2 regions of the Variovorax sp. DAIF25 genome follow, and region 2 is predicted to be linked to the other one. Evidence: predicted binding sites of a transcription regulator. Region 2 holds the regulator's gene; the other holds the start of a gene.
The links. The regulator LexA, encoded in region 2, represses DNA repair genes until DNA is damaged. The targets are predictions, from matches to a motif close to ACTGTATNNNNATACAGT.

Region 1: R0232_RS05245 (putative DNA modification/repair radical SAM protein) is a predicted target of LexA. The motif match lies at 4,567-4,584, and genes of this name have one in related genera.

Annotation. Positions count from the first base shown of each region.
Region 1 is NZ_CP136636.1:1,156,184-1,167,142, reverse strand. It holds gene R0232_RS05255 (ATP-binding response regulator) at 4-1,830, shown strand; gene R0232_RS05250 (UdgX family uracil-DNA binding protein) at 1,843-3,285, opposite strand; gene R0232_RS05245 (putative DNA modification/repair radical SAM protein) at 3,297-4,550, opposite strand; gene ligK (4-carboxy-4-hydroxy-2-oxoadipate aldolase/oxaloacetate decarboxylase) at 4,656-5,339, opposite strand; gene R0232_RS05235 (amidohydrolase family protein) at 5,332-6,402, opposite strand; gene R0232_RS05230 (Bug family tripartite tricarboxylate transporter substrate binding protein) at 6,419-7,402, opposite strand; gene R0232_RS05225 (IclR family transcriptional regulator) at 7,511-8,284, shown strand; gene R0232_RS05220 (hypothetical protein) at 8,617-9,861, shown strand; gene R0232_RS05215 (tripartite tricarboxylate transporter substrate binding protein) at 9,880-10,902, opposite strand; gene leuD (3-isopropylmalate dehydratase small subunit) at 10,899-10,959, opposite strand, start outside.
Region 2 is NZ_CP136636.1:4,132,691-4,143,649, forward strand. It holds gene R0232_RS19150 (superoxide dismutase) at 1-192, opposite strand, end outside; gene xseA (exodeoxyribonuclease VII large subunit) at 252-1,556, opposite strand; gene R0232_RS19160 (MotA/TolQ/ExbB proton channel family protein) at 1,870-2,502, shown strand; gene R0232_RS19165 (ExbD/TolR family protein) at 2,558-2,983, shown strand; gene lpxK (tetraacyldisaccharide 4'-kinase) at 3,072-4,013, shown strand; gene R0232_RS19175 (Trm112 family protein) at 3,994-4,176, shown strand; gene kdsB (3-deoxy-manno-octulosonate cytidylyltransferase) at 4,173-4,940, shown strand; gene adk (adenylate kinase) at 5,245-5,901, shown strand; gene R0232_RS19190 (asparaginase) at 5,975-6,937, opposite strand; gene lexA (transcriptional repressor LexA) at 7,010-7,684, shown strand; gene R0232_RS19200 (hypothetical protein) at 7,862-8,245, shown strand; gene R0232_RS19205 (D-2-hydroxyacid dehydrogenase family protein) at 8,502-9,509, shown strand; gene R0232_RS19210 (MFS transporter) at 9,514-10,671, shown strand; gene R0232_RS19215 (3-hydroxyacyl-CoA dehydrogenase) at 10,840-10,959, shown strand, end outside.

The DNA.
Region 1 (10,959 bases), 3.0 Mb from region 2:
TTGATGAAAGACACGCTGCCGGGACGCCTGGCACGGGACGCCACGCTCGAGCTGCGCGTGCTGCGCGAGCACCTGGCCTCGGTCTATGCCGGCCACACGACGGCGATCGCCGCGCACGGCGTCTTCGCGCTCGCGATCGGCGTCTTCGGCTACTTCAACGTGGCGCCCGGGCACCGCGCGCTGGTGCTGGGCATCATCACGACCATCGTGCTGATGGACCTGTACGTGCTGCTGTCGCGGCGCTGGACGCCCGAGGTGCCGCTGGCCGACAGCCCGCGCTGGGCGCGCCGCTACACCGTCCACGTCACGCTGGTCAGCACGATGACCGCGCCGTGCAGCCTGTTCCTGGTGGCGCTGCAGAGCCCCGCGATGACCACCTTCGTGACGGTCGTGATCATGGGCAGCTGGACCCGCGCGGTGCAGGCGCGCTGGCCGCTCAAGGGCGCGATGTTCGGCTACGGCATCCCGATGATGAGCGGGCTGATCGTCGCGCTGGCCTGGTACGGCAGCATGCTGAACTGGTTCCTCGCCGGCTTCGCGCTGCTCAACCTGGTGCTCACGCTGCGCGAGGGCGTGAAGCAGAACGAGCGCCTGACGGCCTCGCTGATCCTGCAGTTCGAGAACGAGGCGCTGGCCGCCCAACTGCGCGAGCAGGTCGCGGCCACCGAGCGCGCGAGCGCCGAGAAGACCCGCTTCCTGGCCGCCGCCAGCCACGACCTGCGCCAGCCCATGCATGCGATCGCGCTGTTCGGCGCGGCGCTGGGCAGCACGCTGCGCCGGCGGCCCGAGATCCAGAACGTGGAGCGGCTGATGCGCGCGGTCGATGCGCTGGGCGCCTCGCTCGACACCATGCTCGACATCTCGCGCCTCGACGCGGGCGTGGTCCAGGCGGCGCCGCGCGCGCTGTCGCTCGATGCCCTGCTGATCCCGCTGCACCACACCTTCTCGGCGCAGGCCGAACGCAAGCGGCTGCAGCTGCGCGTGCGCGCCAGCGGCCTGTGGATCCACAGCGATCCGCAGCTGCTCTACCGCATGCTGTCGAACCTGGTCGACAACGCGCTCAAGTACACGACGCAGGGCGGCGTCACGGTGATCGCGCGCCCGCGCGGCGACCAGGCGTGGATCGAGGTGCGCGACACCGGCATCGGCATCGCGCCCGAGCAGCGCGACCGCATCTTCGAGGAGTTCTACCAGGTCGACAACCTCGGGCGCGACCGCTCGCGCGGCCTGGGCATCGGCCTGTCGATCGTGCAGCGGCTCTCGCGCCTGCTCGGCCATCGCATCGAGCTGCGCTCGCACATCGGGCGCGGCACGCGCTTTCGGGTCGTGCTGCCGCTCGCCGAAGCCTCGGAAGCCTCGGCGGGCGCCTTCAGTCCGCTCGACCTCGAGCTGCCGGTGCGCCAGCGCTTCGAGGTGCCGGCGCTGCGTGGCCGCGTGCTGCTGATCGACGACGAGGAGGAGATCCGCAAGGCCATGACCGAGCTCATGAGCGCCTACGGCATCGAGGTCGCGGCGGTGGCCGACGAGGCCGAGGCGGTGGCGCTGCTGACCGGGCCCGAGGCGCAGGACCCGCCGGTCGCGCTGCTGCTGTGCGACTACCGGCTGTCGAGCGGCGTCGACGGGCTCGAGCTCGGCCTGCGCCTGCGCGAACGCTTCCAGCTCGACGCGCCGATGCTGCTGATCACCGGCGAGACCGCGCCCGAGCGGCTGCAGCGCGTGCGCGCCTCGGGCGTGCCGGTGCTGTTCAAGCCCGTGACCGCGGCCATGCTGATGCAGGCCATGGCCGAACTGGTGCCGGCCGAACGCCGCATCGAAGAGCCGGACGCCTGAGCCCGGCGGGCTTCAGGCCACGGGCGCCGTGTCGCGCGCGCGGGCCAGTTCCTCGCGCCAGCGCGCATGGGCCGCCTCGCGCTCCTCGTCGGGCAGCCGCAGCAGCGCCGCCGGATGCAGCGTCACGAACACCGGCCGCCCGTCCGCGCGCTCGTGCAGCCAGGCACCGCGCTCGGCCTGCACCGCCACCGGTCGGCCCAGCAGCGCGCGCGCCGCGGTGGCACCGAGCGCGACCAGCGACCGCGGCCGCACTAGCGCGATCTCGGCATCGAGCCAATGGGCGCAGGCCTCGGCCTCGCGCTGCCCCGGCGTCTTGTGGATGCGCCGCTTGCCGCGCAGCTCGTACTTGAAATGCTTCACGGCATTGGCGAGGTAGACGCCCTCGCGCGCCCAGCCGAGCTGCGCCATCGCGCGCTCGAGCAACTGGCCGGCCGGGCCGACGAAGGGCCGGCCCGCGAGGTCCTCCTGGTCGCCGGGCTGCTCGCCGACCAGCATGTGGCGCGGCGCGAGCGGCCCTTCGCCGCACACGGCCTGGGTGGCCTGCGCGCCGATCGGGCAGGCGCGGCAGGCATGGGCGGCCGCGCGCAGTTCGCCGAGGTCGGCCGGCGCCACGCCCTCGGCCGGCCGCGCGTGCAGCGCCATCGGCGCGCGGATGCGCCGCGCGGGCGTGGCCGGCGCCTCGATCATCGACTGGCTGCGCGCATCGGCCGCGTCGGCCAGCGGCTGGATCAGCGCGGCCTCGGGCAGGTTGTGCCAGTAGCGGCGCGGCATCTCGCGCTGCATGGTCGCGAACTTGAGCCGCGCCGGATTGAAGATGTGGGCGTAGTAGGTGAGCCAGAGCCGTTCGCCGGCATCGGGCGGCGGCTTCTCGCGGCGGTCGGCGCCCGCGCGGAACGACAGCGCGTGGCCATCCCATTCGACGCAGCGCTCGGGCGTGAGGATGGCCCAGCGCATCTGCGCGAAGCGGCGCGCGAAGAAGTCGGCATTGGCCTCGACGATGCGGTGCTCGGGCTCGAACCACGCGACATGGCGCTCGAGCCCGTCGTCGTCCGTGACCTGCGTGAAGCGCACGAAGGCGCGCATCTTGTGGATGTCGCGGTGCACGGCCTTGGCCATGCGCTGCGCCCGCATCATGTCGGCGTCGAGCGGATCGTGGCGCAGCGCGGGTTCGTGCGCGAGGCGCCAGAGCAGGCGGTAGAGCAGCGCGAAGCGCTGGGGATCGCGGTGCAGGATCACGTCGGCGCACAGCGCGACGAAGGCCGCCGGCACGGGCTGCATCGCCGCGGTCGACGGTGCGATCGCTTGCTCGGGCACATCGCCGAACAGGCCCTCCCCGCCATCGGGCCGCGCCACGCCCCACTCGACCCGCTCGGGCGGCACGCCATCGGCCAGCAGTTGCCGCGCGCGGCGCCGGAAACCGTCGAGGTCGACCGCGTCGTCGAGCCGCACCTGCATGGCGATGGCGCTCAGAACAGCGAGGCCTGCTGCGCCGGCTCGGCGCGCGCCGAAGCCGCCATCGCCCCGGCCGCGGGCCGGTGCCCGTCGGCCACCACGAAGGGCAGCACCTTGCGCGCGGGCACGTGCAGCCGCCGCAGGTCGTCGGCGCGCACGCGGCGCACGCGCCGCGCCTGCAGCAACCGATCGACCGCCTTCACGCCCAGGCCCGGCACGCGCAGCAGCAGCTCGCGCGGCGCATGGTTGAGGTCGACCGGAAAACGCTCCGCATGCGCGAGCGCCCAGGCCATCTTGGGATCGACGTCGAGCCGCAGCAGGCCGTCGCGCTCGGCCACGATCTCGCCGTGCTCGAAGCCGTAGAAGCGCATCAGCCAGTCGGCCTGGTAGAGCCGGTGCTCGCGCAGCAGCGGCGGCGCGGCCAGCGGCAGCGCGCGCGCCGCGTCGGGGATCGGGCTGAAGGCCGAGTAGTAGACGCGGCGCAGCCGGTATGCGCCGTAGAGCGTGGCGCTGGTCGCGAGGATGGCGCGGTCGTCGGTGGCGTCGGCACCCACGATCATCTGCGTGCTCTGGCCCGCGGGCGCGAACGGCGGCGGCTTCGCGGCCACCGGCGCCGCGCCCGGCAGCGCGCGGATCGGCACCACGCGGCGCGCCTCCTCGCGCGTGTCGTCGATCTGCAAGCGCAGCCGCGCCATCGAGCGGCGGATCGCGCTCTCGTCCTTCTCGGGCGCCAGCGCCTGCAGGCCCTCGGTGGTCGGCATCTCGACGTTGATGCTGAGCCGGTCGGCATAGCGGCCGGCGCGCGCGATCAGCTCGTCGCTGGCATCGGGAATGGTCTTGAGATGGATGTAGCCGCGGAAGTCGTGGTCCTCGCGCAGCGAGCGCGCGACCTCGACCACCTGCTCCATCGTGTGGTCGGGCGACTTGACGATGCCGCTCGAGAGGAACAGCCCCTCGATGCAGTTGCGGCGGTAGAAGTCGAGCGTGAGCTGCACCACCTCGTCGGCGCGGAAACGCGCGCGCGGCACGTTGCTCGAGGCGCGGTTCACGCAATAGAGGCAGTCGTACTGGCAGTGGTTGGTCAGCAGCACCTTGAGCAGCGAGATGCAGCGGCCGTCGGGCGCATAGCTGTGGCAGATGCCCATGCCCTCGGTCGAGCCGATGCCGCGCCCGCCCACCGAGTCGCGCGGCTGCGAGCCGCTCGACGCGCAGGAGGCGTCGTACTTGGCGGCGTCGGCCAGGATGGCGAGCTTGTGCTGGAGGTCCATGAGGTGGGCGGAGAACACTGTACGTTTATACAGATGTTAACCGTACCGTCGCCCCGATGGCCCTGCGGCCATGCGCGCGGGTCGGGCATTGCCCGCCCCGCCGCCTCAGTCGATGTAGCGCAGCCCCGCCGCCGCCAGCGCCGGCCGCATGTCGTACATGTCGAGCCCGAGCACGCCGCTCGCGAGCTTCTCGCGCTTCGACGTCTCCAGCGCCTCGCGCTGGCGCGCCTTCTCGAGCGTGGCCGCGGCCATCGCGCGCGGAACGCAGACCACGCCGTCGTCGTCGGCCACGATCGCGTCGCCGGGCTGCACCGACATGCCGGCGCAGACCACGGGGATGTTGACCGAGCCCAGCGTGGCCTTCACGCAGCCCTTGCTGCTGATGGCCTTGCTCCAGACCGGAAAGCCCATCTGCTGCAGCGTGCGCACGTCGCGCACGCCGCCGTCGATCACCAGCGCGCGCGCGCCGCGGGCCTGGAAGCTGGTGGCCAGCAGGTCGCCGAAGAAGCCGTCGCTGCTCGGCGCGGTGACGGCCGCCACCACGATGTCGCCGGGGCGGATCTGCTCGGCCGCAACGTGCAGCATCCAGTTGTCGCCCGGATGCAGCAGCACGGTGACGGCGCTGCCGCTGACCTGCGCGCCCGGATAGATCGGCCGCATGTACGGCGCGAGCAGGCCGACCCGGCCCATGGCCTCGTGCACCGTGGCCGAGCCCAGGGCCGCGAGGGCATCGACGACCTGCGCGTCGGCGCGTTCGATGTGGCGATGGACGACGCCGAGTTCATGCATGACGGGCTCCTTGCGTGGAATGGGACGAGGGATCGAACCGCTGGCCGCGCGCATTCAGCTGCGCATCGAGCCGCGGAAAGACGCGGCGCGCATTGCCTTCGTAGACCTGCGCGCGCTGCTCGGCGCTCAGCGCGGCCGCTTCGATGTAGCGTCGCGTGTCGTCGTAGAAGTGGCCGGTCTCGGGATCGATGCCGCGCACGGCGCCGATCATCTCGGAGGCGAACAGGATGTTTTCGGCCGGGATCACGCGCGCGAGCAGGTCGATGCCCGGCTGGTGGTAGACGCAGGTGTCGAAGAACAGGTTCTTCAGCAGGTGCTGCGCGAGCGGCGGCTTCTTCATCTCCTGCGCCAGGCCACGAAAGCGCCCCCAGTGGTAGGGCGCGGCGCCGCCGCCGTGCGGGATCACGAAGCGCAGGGTGGGGAAATCCGCGAACAGATCGCCCTGGATGCACTGCATCACGGCCGTGGTGTCGGCATTGAGGTAGTGCGCGCCCGTGGTGTGGAAGCAGGCGTTGCAGCTGGTGCTCACGTGGATCATGGCCGGCACGTCGAGCTCGACCATCTTCTCGTACAGCGGATACCAGTGGCGGTCGGTCAGCGGCGGGCTGTTCCAGAAGCCGCCCGAGGGATCGGGGTTGAGGTTGACGCCGACGAAGCCGTAGTCGCGCACGCAGCGCTCGAGCTCGGCGATGCACGAGGCGATGGGCACGCCCGGCGACTGCGGCAGCATCGCCGCGCCCGCGAAGCGCTCGGGAAACATCGCGCTCACGCGGTGGCACAGCTCGTTGCAGATCGCGGCCCAGGTCGAGGACACGGCGAAGTCGCCGACGTGGTGGGCCATGAAGCTCGCGCGCGGGCTGAAGATGGTGAGGTCGATGCCGCGCTCGTCCATCAGCCGCAGCTGGTTGCCCTCGATGGACTCGCGCAGCTCGTCGTCGCCGATGCGCAGCTCGGACGCGGCCGGCGCGGGCCGCCCCGTGCCGAAGGCCTCGACCTGGCGCCGGCGCCAGGCCTCGAGCGCGGCCGGCGCGGTGGTGTAGTGGCCGTGGCAGTCGATGATCATGAAGTCGACGCCGTGCTCAGTCGGCCTTGATGTCGGCCGCGCGGATCACCTGCTCCCACTTGGCCGATTCGCTCTTGAGGAAGGCCGCGGCCTCCTGCGGGCTCGAGGGCGTGATGACCGCGCCGAGCGCGCCCAGCTTCTCGCGCGTGCCGGCATCGGCCAGCGCCTTGCGCGTCTCGGCATTGAGCTTGGCGACCACCTCGGGCGCGGTGCCGGCCGGCGCGAGCAGCGTCCACCAGACGCTGGCATCGAAGTTCGGCAGGCCGGCCTCGGCCATGGTGGGCACGTTCGGCAGCATCGGCGCGCGCTGGGCGCCGCTGACCGCCAGCGCGCGCAGCCGGCCCGACTGGATGTGCGGCAGCACCTCGAGCGGGTTCAGCAGCATGAACGAGGTGCGCCCGGCGATCAGGTCGACCAGCGCGGGCGAGCCGCCCTTGTAGGCCACGTGCAGCGCATCGAACTTGCCGACCGAGGCCAGCAGCGCGCCGGCCAGGTGGCCCGAGCTGCCGTTGCCGGCCGAGCCGTAGCTCATGTCGCCGGGCTTGGCGCGCGCGGCCGCGAGCAGCTCGGGCACGCTCTTGTAGGGCGCGCTGGCCGGCACCACCAGCACCAGCGGCGCATAGCCCAGGCGCGCCACGGCGACGAAGTCGCGCAGGCCGTTGAACGACAGCTTGGGATAGAGCGTGTTGTTGGTCACCACGCCGTTGGCCGCCACCAGCAGCGAATAGCCATCGGGCGCCGAGCGCGCGACGTTCTCGGTGCCGATGTTGGCGTTGGCACCGGGCCGGTTGTCGACGATCACCGGCTGGCCCATCTGCGTCGACAGCCGCTCGCCGACCACGCGGCCCACGGTGTCGACCGCGCCGCCGGCCGCGAAGGGCACGACCAGCCGGATCGCCTTGCTCGGATACGGCGCCTGCGCGAGCGCCAGCGAGGGCGCGGCGAGGCAGGCCAGGAAGAGCGCGCCAAGGCGGCGGCGCAGCGGGGCGGTGGATGTCATGAGCGGGTCTCCTGCGGATGTTCGAGCGATGGGGCCCAGTGCCCCAGGGAAGCCGCGAGCCTAGGATTCGCAACGCGGCCGCACAATGCCGTTCCACTCCGCGAAACGATGGCCTCCTCCGCACGCGCTTCCTCCCGCACCGCCAAGCCCGTGCCGCGCGCCGAGGGCGTGACCGCGGTGGCGCGCTCGCTCGCCATCCTCGATGCCTTCGGCACCGCCGACGCGCAGCTCGCGCTGGCCGAGATCGCGCGCCGCACCGCGCTCGCCAAGCCCACCGCGCTGCGGCTCGCGCGCACGCTGGCCGCGGCCGGCTACCTGGTGGCGCTCGAGGGCGGCGCCTGGCGCCTGGGCCCGGCGGCCGCGCGGCTGGGCGCGCGCTACCAGCGCGCCTTCGACCTGCGCAACGTGATCGAGCCGGCCCTGCAGCAACTGGCCGAGCGGACCGGCCACAGCGCCTCCTTCTTCGCGCTCGAGGAAGGCCAGCGCGTGCGCCTGTTGCGCGTGCGCGGCGCCGACGGCTTCGTGAGCCCGAGCCGCGTCGGCGAGCCGCTGCCGCTCGAGCGCGGCGCGGCTGGCCAGGTGATCCTCGCGTTCTCGGGCGCGCCGGGCGCCGCGCTCGACGCGATCCGCCGGCGCGGCCATCACCTGACCGTGGGCGAGGCCGACGCGGCCGCCGCGAGCGTGGCCGCGCCGGTGTTCGCCGCGCGCGGCACGGTGCTGGGCGCGCTCAGCGTGGCGGTGCCGGCCGACGCGGCCGCGGCCGGCGAGCTCGCGCGCCATGCGGCCACGCTGATGGAAGCCGCGCGCAGGTTGTCGGATGCGCTCGCGGCCACGCGCTACGAGCCGCTCGAAGGCCGCGCGCGCAACCTTTGGCATCCCTGAACGCGGGCGCTCGGGCCGGGCTTCCACACTTGTTTTCCTGCAGGGCCACGGCTAGGATTTCCGCGCTGTTTCGATATGTACCAGCGCGATCGCCCATCCGCAGGCGGGTCGCCGGCTCCAGCACGAGAAGAAAAAATACGTGCGGATGCTTCGGTCGTGGAACAGCACGGGAGGAGGTTGGTCTGCGACCGACATCCAAGGCAGATCAATCTTGCAAAGGTAGGGAAGAAATGAAGAAGCGCTATGCCGCCTCATGGGGCGCGTTCGTTCTGTCGTCGTTGTTGGCCGCTTGCGGTGGTGGGGGTGGCGGAGGCGGTGGCGGTTTTCCGGGGGTGGGACTGCCCCCGGGCGGTGGCGGCGACACGCCGCAGCCGAATCCCGCGGGTGCCTGGCTGACCTTCAATCCGTCGCGCGTCGAACTCTCGCTGCTGCCCAATTCGCCCACGAGCTTCAACGTCGTCGCGACCTCGACCAAGGTCATCTCGGCACCCGTGAACGTCGCCATCATCGACACCAAGGGCGTCATCACCAACCAGACCAGGATCTCGAGTTCCGGCCTGACCTACACCGCCACGTTGAACACCAACCCCGCACTCGCCGCGGGCACGCACACGGGCAACTTCGAGATCCGGGTCTGCTACGACGCCAATCCGCTGGTCTGCAGCCAGCCGGTCGAGGGCTCGCCCTGGCAACTGCCCTACAAGATCACGGTGGCCGATCCGGCCTCGCTGCACTACGCGCGCTGGGAAACCGTCATAGAGATCGGGCCCAGCTTCCGCGACAACTTCGCGCTGAGCCACCGCAACGGCGCGCCCGTCGTGGTGACGGCCGGCACCTATGCCTCGCAAATGGCCACCTGGACCAGCGCCAACCTGGGCAACAGCTGGACCGAGGTCCCCACGAGCCGGCTGCCGCCGCTGAGCCGGGACTTCGCCCTCGCCAGCGACGGCAACGCGGTCTACCTGAGCGGCGGGGACGAGCCCATGGACCCGAACAATCACCTGAGCCACGTCTGGAAGTTCGACGGCACCAACTGGACGCAGAAGACCGCGGCCGCCGAGTTCCCGGGCCGCAGCGGCCACGTGATGGCCAAGGTCGGCAACGCGCTCTACGTGGTGGCCGGCAGCACCACCGCGGGCGACATGCGCAATGTCTGGCGCTCCGACAACGACGGCGCCAACTGGTCGCAGGTCGCGTCCAGCCTGCCCGCCGACCTCGGCAAGCCGACCTGCGCGCTGAACTGGAAGGGCTCGCTGCTGGTGGTGGGCGATCGGGTCGCGACCTCCACCGACGGTGCGACCTTCACGCTGACCGGCGGCTATCCGGAAACCTTCCCGAAGGGCAGCACGCAGTGCGCCGTGCTCGACAACCGGCTCTACATCAGCCCGAGCGACAACATCCTCAAGCAGCCGGTGCAGGACGTGGTCTCGACCACCGATCTGGTCAACTGGCAGATCGAGCGCCCCCGGGCGCAGACGGGCGCCGACGCCCCGGGCATGGCGGCCGTCGGCGGCCGGCTCATCGTGATCACGGGACGGGGAACGTCGTCGCTCGCCACCTATCGAACCGTGCCCTGATCCACGCGCTGCGGCCGGCTACTCCGCCTTCACGCCGGCCGCCTTCACCACCGGCGCCCACTTCACGATCTCGCTGCGGATCGTCGCCTCGAACTCGGACGCGCTCGAGCCCACGGGCTCGACGCTGAGTTCGGCCAGGCGCTGGCGCACCTCGGGCAGCTGGATCACCTTGACGATGTCGCCCGACAGCTTGGCCGCGATCGGTGCGGGGAGGCCGCGCGGCGCGACGAAGCCGAACAGGCTCTCGAGCGAATAGCCGGGGATGGTCTCGCCGACGGTCGGGTAGTCGGGGTAGATGCGGCTGCGCTTGGCATTGGTCACGGCCAGCACCTTGAGCTTGCCGGCCTTCACGTGCGGCAGCGCCGAGTCGAGCAGCACGAAGCCCACCTGCACGCGGCCGCTCAGCAGGTCGTTGTACGCGGGCGCGCTGCCGTTGTAGGGGATGTGGACCATGCCGGTCTCGGCGCGCACGTTCATCATCTCGCCCGCCAGGTGGGTGGCGGTGCCGATGCCCAGCGAGGCATAGCTGACCGAGCCCGGCTTGGCGCGCGCCTTCGCGATCAGCCCGGCCACGTCGTTGGCGGGGAACGAGGGAATGGCGACCAGCGCGATCACCGGGAAGCCCAGCAGGCTCAGCGGCGTGAAGTCTTTGGTGGCGTCGTAGGGCAGGTCGTTGCGCAGCGAGGGATTGATGGTGAAGGCGCTGATGACGATGCCGAAGGTGTAGCCGTCGGCCGGCGCCCGCGCGATGGCCTGGGTGCCGACGATGGTGCCGGCGCCGGGCTTGTTGTCGACGATCACGCTCTGGCGCCAGAGCTCGCCGAGCTTCTGCCCGAGCAAGCGGCCGATGACGTCGGTGGCGCCGCCCGGCGGCAGCGGGATCACCATCTTCACGGGATGCGAGGGGAAGGCGGAAGCGGGCTCCTGCGCCAGCGCGCGCAGCGGCAATGCGCCGCTCGCGGCGAGGGCGGCGCCGGCGCGCAGCAGGCCGCGGCGGGTGGCGGCTGCCGACGGCAGGCGCGGGGGTTGTTCGGACGTCACGGTGTCTCCTTATGGGTATGGGGGGCGGGGTCGTTGGTGAGGCTCGGGCGCCGGGCG
Region 2 (10,959 bases):
GATGCCGCCGCTGGACTTCTTGATGATCTCTTCGAGCGTGAGCGACTCGAACTCGGTGCCCTTCTGCAGGTTGTTGAGGTTCACCACATAGGCGTTGTGGTGCTTGCCGTAGTGGTACTCGAGGGTCTCCTTCGAGTACTCGGGCGCCAGCGCGTCGAGGGCGTACGGCAGGGGTGGGAGCACATGTTCCATGGTTTTTTCTCGTGGGTTGGTTGTGGGGAATCAATGATTCTAGAAAGGAATCGTGGCACTCACGTCGGACGCGTTCCCGTCGCGCCGCGTGACCCGACGGTCAGATCGACGGAGCCATCGGCCAGGCGGGCAACGACGGCATCGCCGGGTGCGAGCGCCTTCGCGCTGACCACGGCGCGCCCGTCGGTGTCGGTGATCCAGGCATAGCCGCGCTGCAACACGAGCGCGGGATCGAGCAGACGCAGCCGCAGCGCGACACGCTCCAGGCGCTCGCGGCGCTGCACCAGCGCGCGCTCGAACTTCGAAGGGAAATCGTTGGCCAGCGTCTGCGCCGCCTGCGAATGCCGCTGCGTCCTCGACAGCACCGCATAGTGCAGGCGCTGCGCATGGTGCGCGAGCCGCAACTGCTGCCGTGCCACCAGCGACGAAGGACGGCCCAGCCGGCCCGCGGCCTGGTCGAGCCGCTGGCCCAACACGTCGAGCCGCGCACCGATGGCGTCGTCGAGCCGCTCCTCGAGCAACGTCAGGGCATCGAGCCACAGCGCCTGCGGCGCGCTGACCAGCTCGGCCGCGGCGGTAGGCGTCGGCGCGCGCAGGTCAGCGCAGAAATCGGCGATGGTGAAGTCGGTTTCGTGGCCCACGCCGCTGATCAGCGGTACCGGGCTCTGCACGATGGTGCGTGCCAGGCTCTCGTCGTTGAAGGCCCAGAGGTCCTCGATCGATCCGCCGCCGCGCACCAGCAGGATGACGTCGACCGCCGGTTGCATCGCGTAGAGCGATTGCAGCGCGCGCACCAGTTCGCCGGGTGCAGCGGCGCCCTGCACCGCCGCGGGCGCCACCGTCACGGGAATGTGGGGCACGCGCCGGCGCAACGCGGTCACCACGTCATGGAGCGCCGCGGCGCCCAGCGAGGTGACGACGCCGATCGCGCGCGGCATCACCGGCAGCGCGCGCTTGCGCGCCGGGTCGAACAGTCCCTCGGCCTCGAGACGCGCCTTGCGCTGGAGGAACTGCTCGAACAGGGCGCCCTGCCCGGCCCGGCGCAGGCTTTCGACCACCAGTTGCAGATCGCCGCGCGGCTCGTAGACCGCGAGACGCCCGCGCACCTCGACCTGGTCGCCGTCGCGCGGCGAGAAATCGAGCAGGCCGGCCGCGCGGCGGAACATGGCGCAGCGCAGCTGGCCCGACTCGTCCTTGAGCGAGAAGTAACAATGTCCACTTGCCGCACGCGAAAAACCGGAGATTTCGCCGCGCACGGAAACCGGATTGAAGCGGGCATCGAGCGCATCGGCGACCGCGCGGCACAACGCGCCGACGGCCCAGACGCGCGGTCCGGAAACCGGATTGGGGTCACGCAAGTTCACAAAACCGCCGAATCGTGATTTGGCACTCTTCCACAACGGGTGCCGTGGCTCGGGCGCCAGGGCCCTGGGGTCGGACAATTGCACGGTTTCTCGTGCAAGTTGTTGATTTCATTTAAAAAAGCGGTGCCCAAAATTCAATCGATCTAATGGAAAGCCCAGTTGGCGCGGCTCGCGGCAACTTGCGCAGCGGGTTAATCACAAAGTTATCCACAGAATCTGTGCGTCTTGGCCGACACGCAAACAAGCCGTGTGGCGATGGTGGGCTCGGTGGATAATCGCCGCGCATTGACAGCCTACGGGGCCGGAGGATTCCTTGTTTTCCATCATAGTTGCTGCAGGTTGGCCCATCTGGCCGCTGCTCGCTTGCTCGGTGATTGCACTCGCACTCGTTATAGAACGTTTCACAAGTCTCAAGACAGTGAAGGTGCTTCCGCCCAAGCTGCTCGACGAAACCATCACCGTGTCGCACAACGCGGTACCCGGCCCCGATGTGGTGACCAAGCTGGAAAACAACTCGATGCTCGGCCAGGTGCTGGCCGCCGGCCTGCGGGCGCTGAACGCCAATCCGCGCTGCACCGAGGACGACCTGCGCGCAGCCATGGAAGCCTCGGGCCGCACCGTGGCGCACCGGCTGGAACGCTACCTGCCCGCCCTCGCCACCATCGCTTCGGCCGCCCCGCTGCTCGGTCTGCTGGGCACGGTGATCGGCATGATCGAGATCTTCGGCTCGCAGTCGCCGACCAGCGGTGCTGTCGGCTCGGGCAACCCGGCGCAGCTCGCGCACGGTATCTCGATCGCGCTCTACAACACGGCCTTCGGCCTGATCGTCGCGATCCCGACCCTGATCTTCTGGCGCTACTTCCGCAGCCGCGTCGACGAGTACCTGCTGAACCTGGAACTCTCGGGCGAGCGCTTCGCGCGCCATCTCAACGCGATGCGCAAATGAGGGCGCTCCCCGCCTTCATGGCCGCCACCGGGAGCGCCCGGTGAGCCGCGGCCGCATGCAGTTTCGCCATGGTGCGCGCGACGAGCCCGAAATCAACCTGATCCCGTTCATCGACGTGCTGCTGGTGGTGCTGATCTTCCTGATGCTGTCGACCACCTACAGCAAGTTCACCGAGATGCAGCTGCGGCTGCCGACGGCGGACGTGGACGCGCAGCGCGACTACCCGAAGGAAGTGATCGTCGGCGTGTCGGCCGACGGGCGCTATTCGATCAACAAGACGCCCATGCCCGACCGCAGCGTGGACACCGTGGCGGCGGCGCTCGCCGCGGCCGCCACCGGCGGCAAGGACAGCGTGGTGATCATCAGCGCCGATGCCAGCAGCCCGCACCAGGCCGTAGTCACGGTGATGGAAGCGGCGCGGCGCGCGGGCCTGATGCAGATCACCTTCGCCGCCCAGTCGACGGCGCAAGCCGGGCACTGAGTTGCCGTCGCAGGGGCGCAATAGCACCCACGCCGGCGCAACCGCCCCGCGGCTTCGGCGCGCCTGGCTGTCGCGCGGACCACTGGCGATGCTGCTGTGGCCGCTGTCCCTGCTCTTTCGCACCCTGGTGGCGCTGCGCGCGCTGCTCTATCGCCTCGGCTGGCTGCAGGCCGAACGCGTGCCGGTGCCGGTGGTGATCGTCGGCAATGTGATCGCCGGTGGCGCGGGCAAGACGCCGGTGGTGATGGCCGTGGTGCAGCATCTGCGCGCGCGCGGCTGGCAGGTCGGCGTGGTGTCGCGCGGCTACGGCCGGCACACGGACGACTGCCGCGAAGTCCTGCCCGACAGCGATCCGCGCGAGGTCGGCGACGAGCCGGCACTGATCCGGCGCAGCACCGGCGCGCCAGTGTTCGTGGCGAGGCGTCGCGCCGAGGCCGCGCGCGCGTTGCTCGCCGCCCACCCCGCCACGCAAGTCGTCGTCAGCGACGACGGCCTGCAGCACCTGGCGCTGGCGCGCGATATCGAGATCTGCGTGTTCGACGACCGCGGTATCGGCAACGGCTGGCTGCTGCCGGCCGGCCCCTTGCGCGAACCCTGGCCGCGCGATTGCGACCTGGTACTGCACAGCGGCGAGCACTCCGCGTTCCCCGGTGGCTTCACCGCCACGCGCCAACTGGCGACCTACGCGGTGGCCAGCGACGGCGCCCGGACGCCACTGGCCTCGCTGGCTGCGCGCCCCATCACAGCACTGGCGGCGATCGCACGGCCCGAAGCCTTCTTCGAGATGCTGCGCGCGCAAGGCATCGAACCCGAACGAACCATCGCCCTGCCCGATCACCACGATTTCGCCGACTGGCACGACGAGGTGCCGGCCGGCCATCTGCTGCTCTGCACAGAGAAGGACGCGGTCAAGCTCTGGCGCAAGGAGCCTCGTGCGCTGGCCGTGCCGCTGCTGTTCGCCCCCTCCGAAGCCTTCCTTGCGGCGCTCGACGCAAAGCTATCATCGACCGATGGACACCAAGCTGCTTGAACTGCTCGTCTGCCCCGTCACCAAGGGCCCCCTGACCTGGAATCCGGAGAAGCAGGAACTCTGTTCGCGCAGTGCGCGCCTGGCCTACCCGGTGCGCGACGGCATTCCGGTGCTGCTCGAGAACGAGGCCCGCACCCTGTCCGACGACGAGCTCGGGCTGTGAGCTTCACGGTTCTGGTGCCGGCCCGGCTGGCATCGACGCGGTTGCCCGACAAGCCGCTGGCCGACATCGCGGGCGTACCGATGGTGGCGCGCGTGGCGCAGCGAGCGGCGCAGTCCGGCGCGGCGCGCGTGGTGGTGGCGGCGGACCATGCCTCGATCCTCGCGGCCTGCCAGACCCACGGGGTGGAGGCCATCCTCACCCGTCAGGACCATCCGAGCGGCAGCGACCGCCTCGCCGAGGCCTGCGAACAGCTCGGCCTCGACGGCGACGCGGTGGTGGTCAATGTGCAAGGCGACGAGCCGCTGATCGACCCGGCGCTGATCGACGCCGTGGCCGCGGCGCTCCTCGCGCGGCCCGACGCCGCCATGAGTACCGCGGTGCATGCGATCGATTCGGTGGCCGACTATCTCAATCCGAACGTCGTGAAGGCCGTGCTCGACGCGCGGGGCAATGCGCTCTATTTCAGCCGTGCGCCGATTCCCTGGTGGCGCGATGGTGCCGCGCCGGGCGTGCCTCCGACGCAACTGCCTTCGCCAGCGCCACTGCGCCACATCGGCATCTACGGCTACCGTGCGGGTTTCGTGCGCCGGTTCCCCTCGCTGCCGCCCTCGCCGCTAGAAACCATCGAGGCACTCGAGCAGCTGCGCGCGCTGTGGCATGGGCATCGCATCGCGGTGCATGTGAGCGACGCGGCGCCGGGACCGGGCGTAGACACGCCGGAAGACTTGACGCGGGTGCGAGCACTGTTCGGCGCCGCGAACTGAGCGCTGGCCTAGCGGCGGCCGGCCGCTGCGATCAGTCACGCGGATGCCATCCAGGCCTGGAAGTTCCAGGCTTCGAGGGACAGTCCAATCTTCGGCCAACTTGCCCGATCCATCTACGAAGAGCCGGCTTCGGAGCGCAAGGAGTCTCGATCATCGCTTTCGGGCCATCGCCATCGCGGATGCCCGGCGAAATTGTTCACGGGGCCGCGTGCTATCCTCGACGCAACTCCGTCCGCGGCACTTTGTCTTCATCGAAGGGTGCCTGCGCGACGTGACACAAATCCAAGAACCCTCCGAGGACACCATGAGACTGATTTTGTTGGGCGCGCCCGGGGCGGGCAAAGGCACGCAGGCGGCCTTCATTTGCCAGAAGTACGGCATTCCGCAGATTTCCACCGGCGACATGCTGCGCGCCGCCGTCAAGGCTGGCACCCCGCTGGGCCTGCAGGCCAAGGCCGTGATGGATGCGGGTGCGCTGGTCAGCGACGACCTCATCATCAATCTCGTGAAGGAACGCATCGCCCAGCCCGACTGCGCCGAAGGCTTCCTGTTCGACGGCTTCCCGCGCACCATTCCGCAAGCCGACGCGATGAAGGCCGCGGGCGTCAAGCTCGACTACGTGCTCGAGATCGACGTGCCCTTCAGCGACATCATCGAGCGCATGAGCGGCCGCCGCTCGCACCCGGCCTCGGGACGCACCTACCACATCAAGTTCAACCCGCCCAAGGTCGAAGGCAAGGACGACCTGACCGGCGAGGAACTGATCCAGCGCAAGGACGACGAGGAAGAGACCGTGCGCACGCGGCTCGACGTCTACAGCCAGCAGACCCGTCCGCTGGTCGACTACTACTCGGCCTGGGCCAAGACCGATCCGGCCGCCGCGCCGAAATACCGCGCCATCCAGGGCGTGGGCACGGTCGAAGAGATCACGCAACGTGCACTGGCCGCACTGAGCAGCTGATCCCCGACTCGAATCGCGAGCCGCGTGCGGGCCTCGAGGCCCGCGACGCGGCTTTTTCTTTGGCGTCCCGACTTCAGAGCAGCTCGAGCGTCAGCGCGATGCGCGCCTTGACGGGCGTCAGCGCGCCCGCATCGCGCAGGCGGTCGCCCGGCTTGGGCAGGATGCGCCCTTGCGTGCAGCGGGTGGCGCGCAGCACCGCGATGCCGGCCTCCTGCGCCTCGAGCGCCGCCGCCTCGAGCGCATGGTGCAGCGTGCCGTTGCCGGTGGTCGCCAGCACGAGGCCCCGCAGAGGAGACGCCGCCGTGCCATCGGCACGCAGCGCATGGATCAACGCGCCGCTCGCACCTGCGTGGCTCATCACGATCTCCACGCGCGGCCATGCGGCCTCGTCCTCGGGAAGACGGTCGAGGGCCGCGCCTGCTTCCGAAGCCGGCCAGTCACGCACGCGCCGTACCTCGCCCTCCTCCACGTAGCCCACCGGCCCCGCGTCGCCCGCGTCGAAGGCATCGAGCCGATAGGTGTGCACCTTCTGCACGTCGAAGGCACCGCGCACCGTGCCCGCACATACCGCGGTCACGCCCTGCGCGCCCGGTGTCGCGGCCACGGCGATCGCATCGCGCACGTTCTGCGGACCGTCGGGCGACAGCGCGGAGGCCGGGCGCATGGCGCAGGTCAGCACGATGGGCTTGCGCGGCGCCAGCACCGACTGGAGGAAGAAGGCGGTCTCCTCGAGCGTGTCGGTGCCGTGGGTGATCACCACACCGGCCACGTCGGGCTGCGCCAGCCAGTGGGCGCAGCGCAGCGCCAGTGCGCGCCAGATCGCGAAGGACATGTCCTTGCTGTCGACCTGGGCCACCTGCTCCGCCGCCAGCGTCACGCCCGCGGGCGCCTCGATGCCGCCGAGCAGGTCGGCCACGCCCACCTCGCCGGCGGTGTAGCCGATGTTGTCGCCGCTGTTCGCCGCGCGGCCCGAGATGGTGCCGCCGGTGCCGAGCACCACCACGCGCCGCGGATTCGAAAGGGATGAAGTCACCATGACTTGCCAACTTTGAAAAACTGGTTAAAAATACAGGTACTGGATGTTCAGCCAGTGCCGCAAGGAACCACCATGCAGTTCGCCGTGAAGCTTACCGCCCGCCAGCAGCAGATCCTCGATCTGATCCAGAGCGCCATTGCCCGTACCGGGGCGCCGCCCACTCGCGCCGAAATCGCGAGCGAGTTGGGCTTTCGCTCCGCCAATGCCGCCGAGGAGCATCTGCAGGCGTTGGCCCGCAAGGGCGTCATCGAACTCGTGAGCGGTACCTCGCGCGGCATCCGCCTCAAGGGCGATGCACTGCGCTCGCTGGCCGAATCGCGCAACAGCCAGTTCTCGCTGTCGCTGCCCGGCATGGCCCAGCTCGCGCTGCCGCTCATCGGCCGCGTCGCGGCCGGTTCGCCGATCCTCGCGCAGGAGCATGTCGATCAAACCTACTACGTCGAGAACACGCTGTTCCAGCGCCAGCCCGACTACCTGCTCAAGGTGCGCGGCATGTCGATGCGCGACGCCGGCATCATGGACGGCGACCTGCTCGCCGTGCAGGCCACCAAGGAAGCGCGCAACGGCCAGATCGTGGTGGCGCGCCTCGGCGACGAAGTGACCGTCAAGCGCCTCAAGCGCAACAAGCAGGTGATCGAGCTCCACGCCGAGAACCCCGACTACCCGACCATCGTGGTCCAGCCCGGCGAGTCCTTCGAAATCGAAGGCCTCGCGGTCGGCCTGATCCGAAACACCATGCTGATGTAGGCCTGCCGATCCGGCCCGGCGGTCTGCATCGCCGAGCCGCTCCGCGGATCCGCATCACGCATACCCCATCCGGTCGCCGCAGGTGGCGGGCGTATGGCGCTTTGTCGCCATCACCCTGCTGCGCCCGATGACAACGAATCCTGCCTGTGTTCAACCTCAAACCTTCTTGGAGTTCACATGGGAATCGCCCTCCTCACCTTCGTCGATCTTTGGATGCCGCTGCAGTCGCTTGCGAGCCGCTGGTTGCCCGCCCGCCCCGTACACCGTCGCGATGACGACCTGTGCGCCAGCGAGTTGCGCTACGTCTCGGTACGGCCGTCGTGCACGGCACGCGGCGACAGCGGACAGAACGCCGTCATGGCCGCAGCCGTCGCCCAGGCACCTTCGCGTCCGCTGCGGGTGGTGCGCGTCGTCGACCGCCAGCAGGGTGGCGCGCGCAACAACAACCGCGTGGTGATTTCGGGCCGGATGGCGGATGTGTGCGCCGAGCTTGATCGCCTCGCCGCGCTCGAGGCACTCGAAACCGCCGCCGTGTCGCCCCGCCCCGTGCACCTGCACTGAGGGAGACGGCCCCGGCGTTTCACGCGGTCGCTCGATCGCGTGGATGCGTGAGGTCTTGGCTCAGGGGGTGAAGAAACCGTGGCAGCCGGTTTGTTCACACCCTGTCAGGAAGGCAGTGCCAACGTCGCTCCTTTGCCCGCCTTTGCCCTCGCTTCTCCCGCCTTTGCCCCCGTTTTCACCCCTTTCGGGGCGCAGGGGCCGTATCCAAACGTTCAACGGCGCGCCGATTCCATGCTGCGAGGCACAATGGCATGCCATGAATATTGTGATCCTCGACGATTACCAGGATGCGGTGCGCAAGCTGCACTGTGCTTCGAAGCTCGATGCCTACGCAGCCAAGGTCTACACCAACACCGTCAAGGGCATCGGTCAACTCTCGGTGCGGCTCAAGGACGCCGATGTGATCGTCCTGATCCGCGAGCGTAGCCAGATCTCGCGCCAACTGATCGAGAAACTCCCCAAGCTCAAGCTGATCTCGCAGACGGGCCGCGTCAGCAGCCACATCGACGTGGCCGCCTGCACCGAGCGCGGCGTGGCAGTGGCCGAGGGCTCAGGCTCACCGCAGGCCCCGGCCGAACTGACCTGGGCACTGATCATGTCGGCGATGCGCCGGCTGCCCCAGTACATCAGCAACCTCAAGCACGGCGCCTGGCAGCAGTCGGGGCTCAAGTCGGCCTCGATGCCACCCAATTTCGGGCTCGGCTCGGTGCTCAAGGGCAAGACGCTCTGCGTCTGGGGCTATGGCCGCATCGGCCAGCTCGTGGCGCGCTACGGCCAGGCCTTTGGCATGCAGGTCGTGATCTGGGGCCGCGAGGCGAGTTGCGCCAAGGCGCGCTCCGACGGCTTCCAGGTGGCGCAGAGCCGCCAGGAGTTCTTCGCGATGGCCGATGTGCTGTCCGTGCACCTGCGGCTCAACGACGAAACCACCGGCCTGATCACGCTCGAGGACCTCTCGCGCATGAAGCCGACCTCGCTGTTCGTCAACACCTCGCGCGCCGAGCTGGTCGAGCCCGATGCGCTGCTCGCCGCGCTCAACCGCGGCCGCCCCGGCCTGGCGGCGATCGACGTGTTCGAGAGCGAACCGCCGCTGCAGGGCCATGCGCTGCTGCGCCTCGAGAACTGCATCTGCACGCCGCACATCGGCTACGTGGAGCAGGAGAGCTACGAGATGTACTTCGGCCAGGCCTTCGACAACGTCGTGAGCTTCATCAAGGGCAACCCCACCAACATCGTCAACCCCGGCGCGTTGCAGGTCCGGCGGTGAAGCCGTGAGCCAGCCGGCGCCGAGGGGCGCACTCTGGGCGCTGCTCGCCGGCAACTTCGTGATCGGCACCGGGGTGATGGTGGTGCCGGGCACGCTCAATGAAATCAGTGTTTCGCTCGAGGTCAGTGCCGCCACTGCGGGGCAACTGATCACGGCCGCGGCCTTCGTCACCTGCCTCGGCGCACCGTTGCTCGCGGCCGCGGTGGCCGGCTGGGACCGACGCCGGCTGCTGGCCCTCACGATGCTCTGGTACGCGGCCTGGCACGCGGTGTCGGTCTTCATGCCCAGCTTCGGCGCCCTGCTGCCCGTGCGCATGCTCGCGGTGATCGCACCGGCCATCTTCACGCCCCAGGCCGCCGCCTGCGCCGGCATGCTGGTGCCGCCCGAGCAGCGCGGGCGCGCGGTCACCTTCGTCTTCCTCGGCTGGTCGATGGCCTCGGTGCTGGGCCTGCCCATCGGCGCGCTGATCGGCGGTCACTTCGGCTGGCGCGCGGCCTTCCTCGCGATCTCGGCGCTCAGCGTCGTGAGCGCGGTCTCGGTGTGGCTCACGCTGCCCGGCGGCATCCGGCCGGCGGCGCTCACGGCCGCGGCCTGGGCGCGCGTGCTGCGCAGCCCGGTGCTGATGGGCATCGTGTCGATCACCGCGCTGCAGGGCGCGGGCCAGTTCGTGCTGTTCAGCTACTTCGGCCCGATCCTCAAGCAGCGCTTCGGCGCCGATGCCACGGCGCTGAGCCTGATGTGGGGCTGGTTCGGCGTCTGCGGCCTGCTGGGCAACATGGTCGTGAGCCGCATCATCGACCGCGCGGGCGCCGGTCGCATGGTGCTGGCGACCACGGGCCTGATCGCGCTGAGCCTGGCGCTCTGGCCGCTGGCGGACAGCCTGTTCTGGATCGCGGTGGTGGTCTCGCCCTGGGGACTGGGCTGCTTCTCGACCAACTCGGCCCAGCAGGCACGGCTGGTGGGCCTCGCGCCCGCGCTGGCGCCGGGCTCGGTGGCGCTCAACAGCTCGGGCATCTACATCGGCCAGGCCTTCGGCGCCGCGCTCGGCGGCTGGCTGCTCGCGCGCGACGCCATGCACTGGATGAGCTGGGTCGGGCTCGCGCTGCTGCTGGTCGCCATCGTGCTCAGCGTGAGCATCGACCGCAGCCGCCGGGCGGCCTGACCGGCGCGGCGAAACCCGGTCGCGCCGGCTCCCGCAAGCCTCCCCGAGAAACACCGGGGAAACCCTTCTCCCGCCAGACTGCAAAATCGCTGCTGCAGCGGCCGGCGTGCGCGCACGCGCCAGCGGCCCGCCCGATACCTCTCAACCTTTGAAAAACCCCAGCCACACATGACAGTGAACTACACCCGGATCGGCGTCGTCGGCGCCGGTGCCATGGGGCGCGGCATCGCCCAGATCGCGGCCCAGGCCGGCAGCGAGGTGCTGCTGCTCGACAGCTTCGAGGGCGCC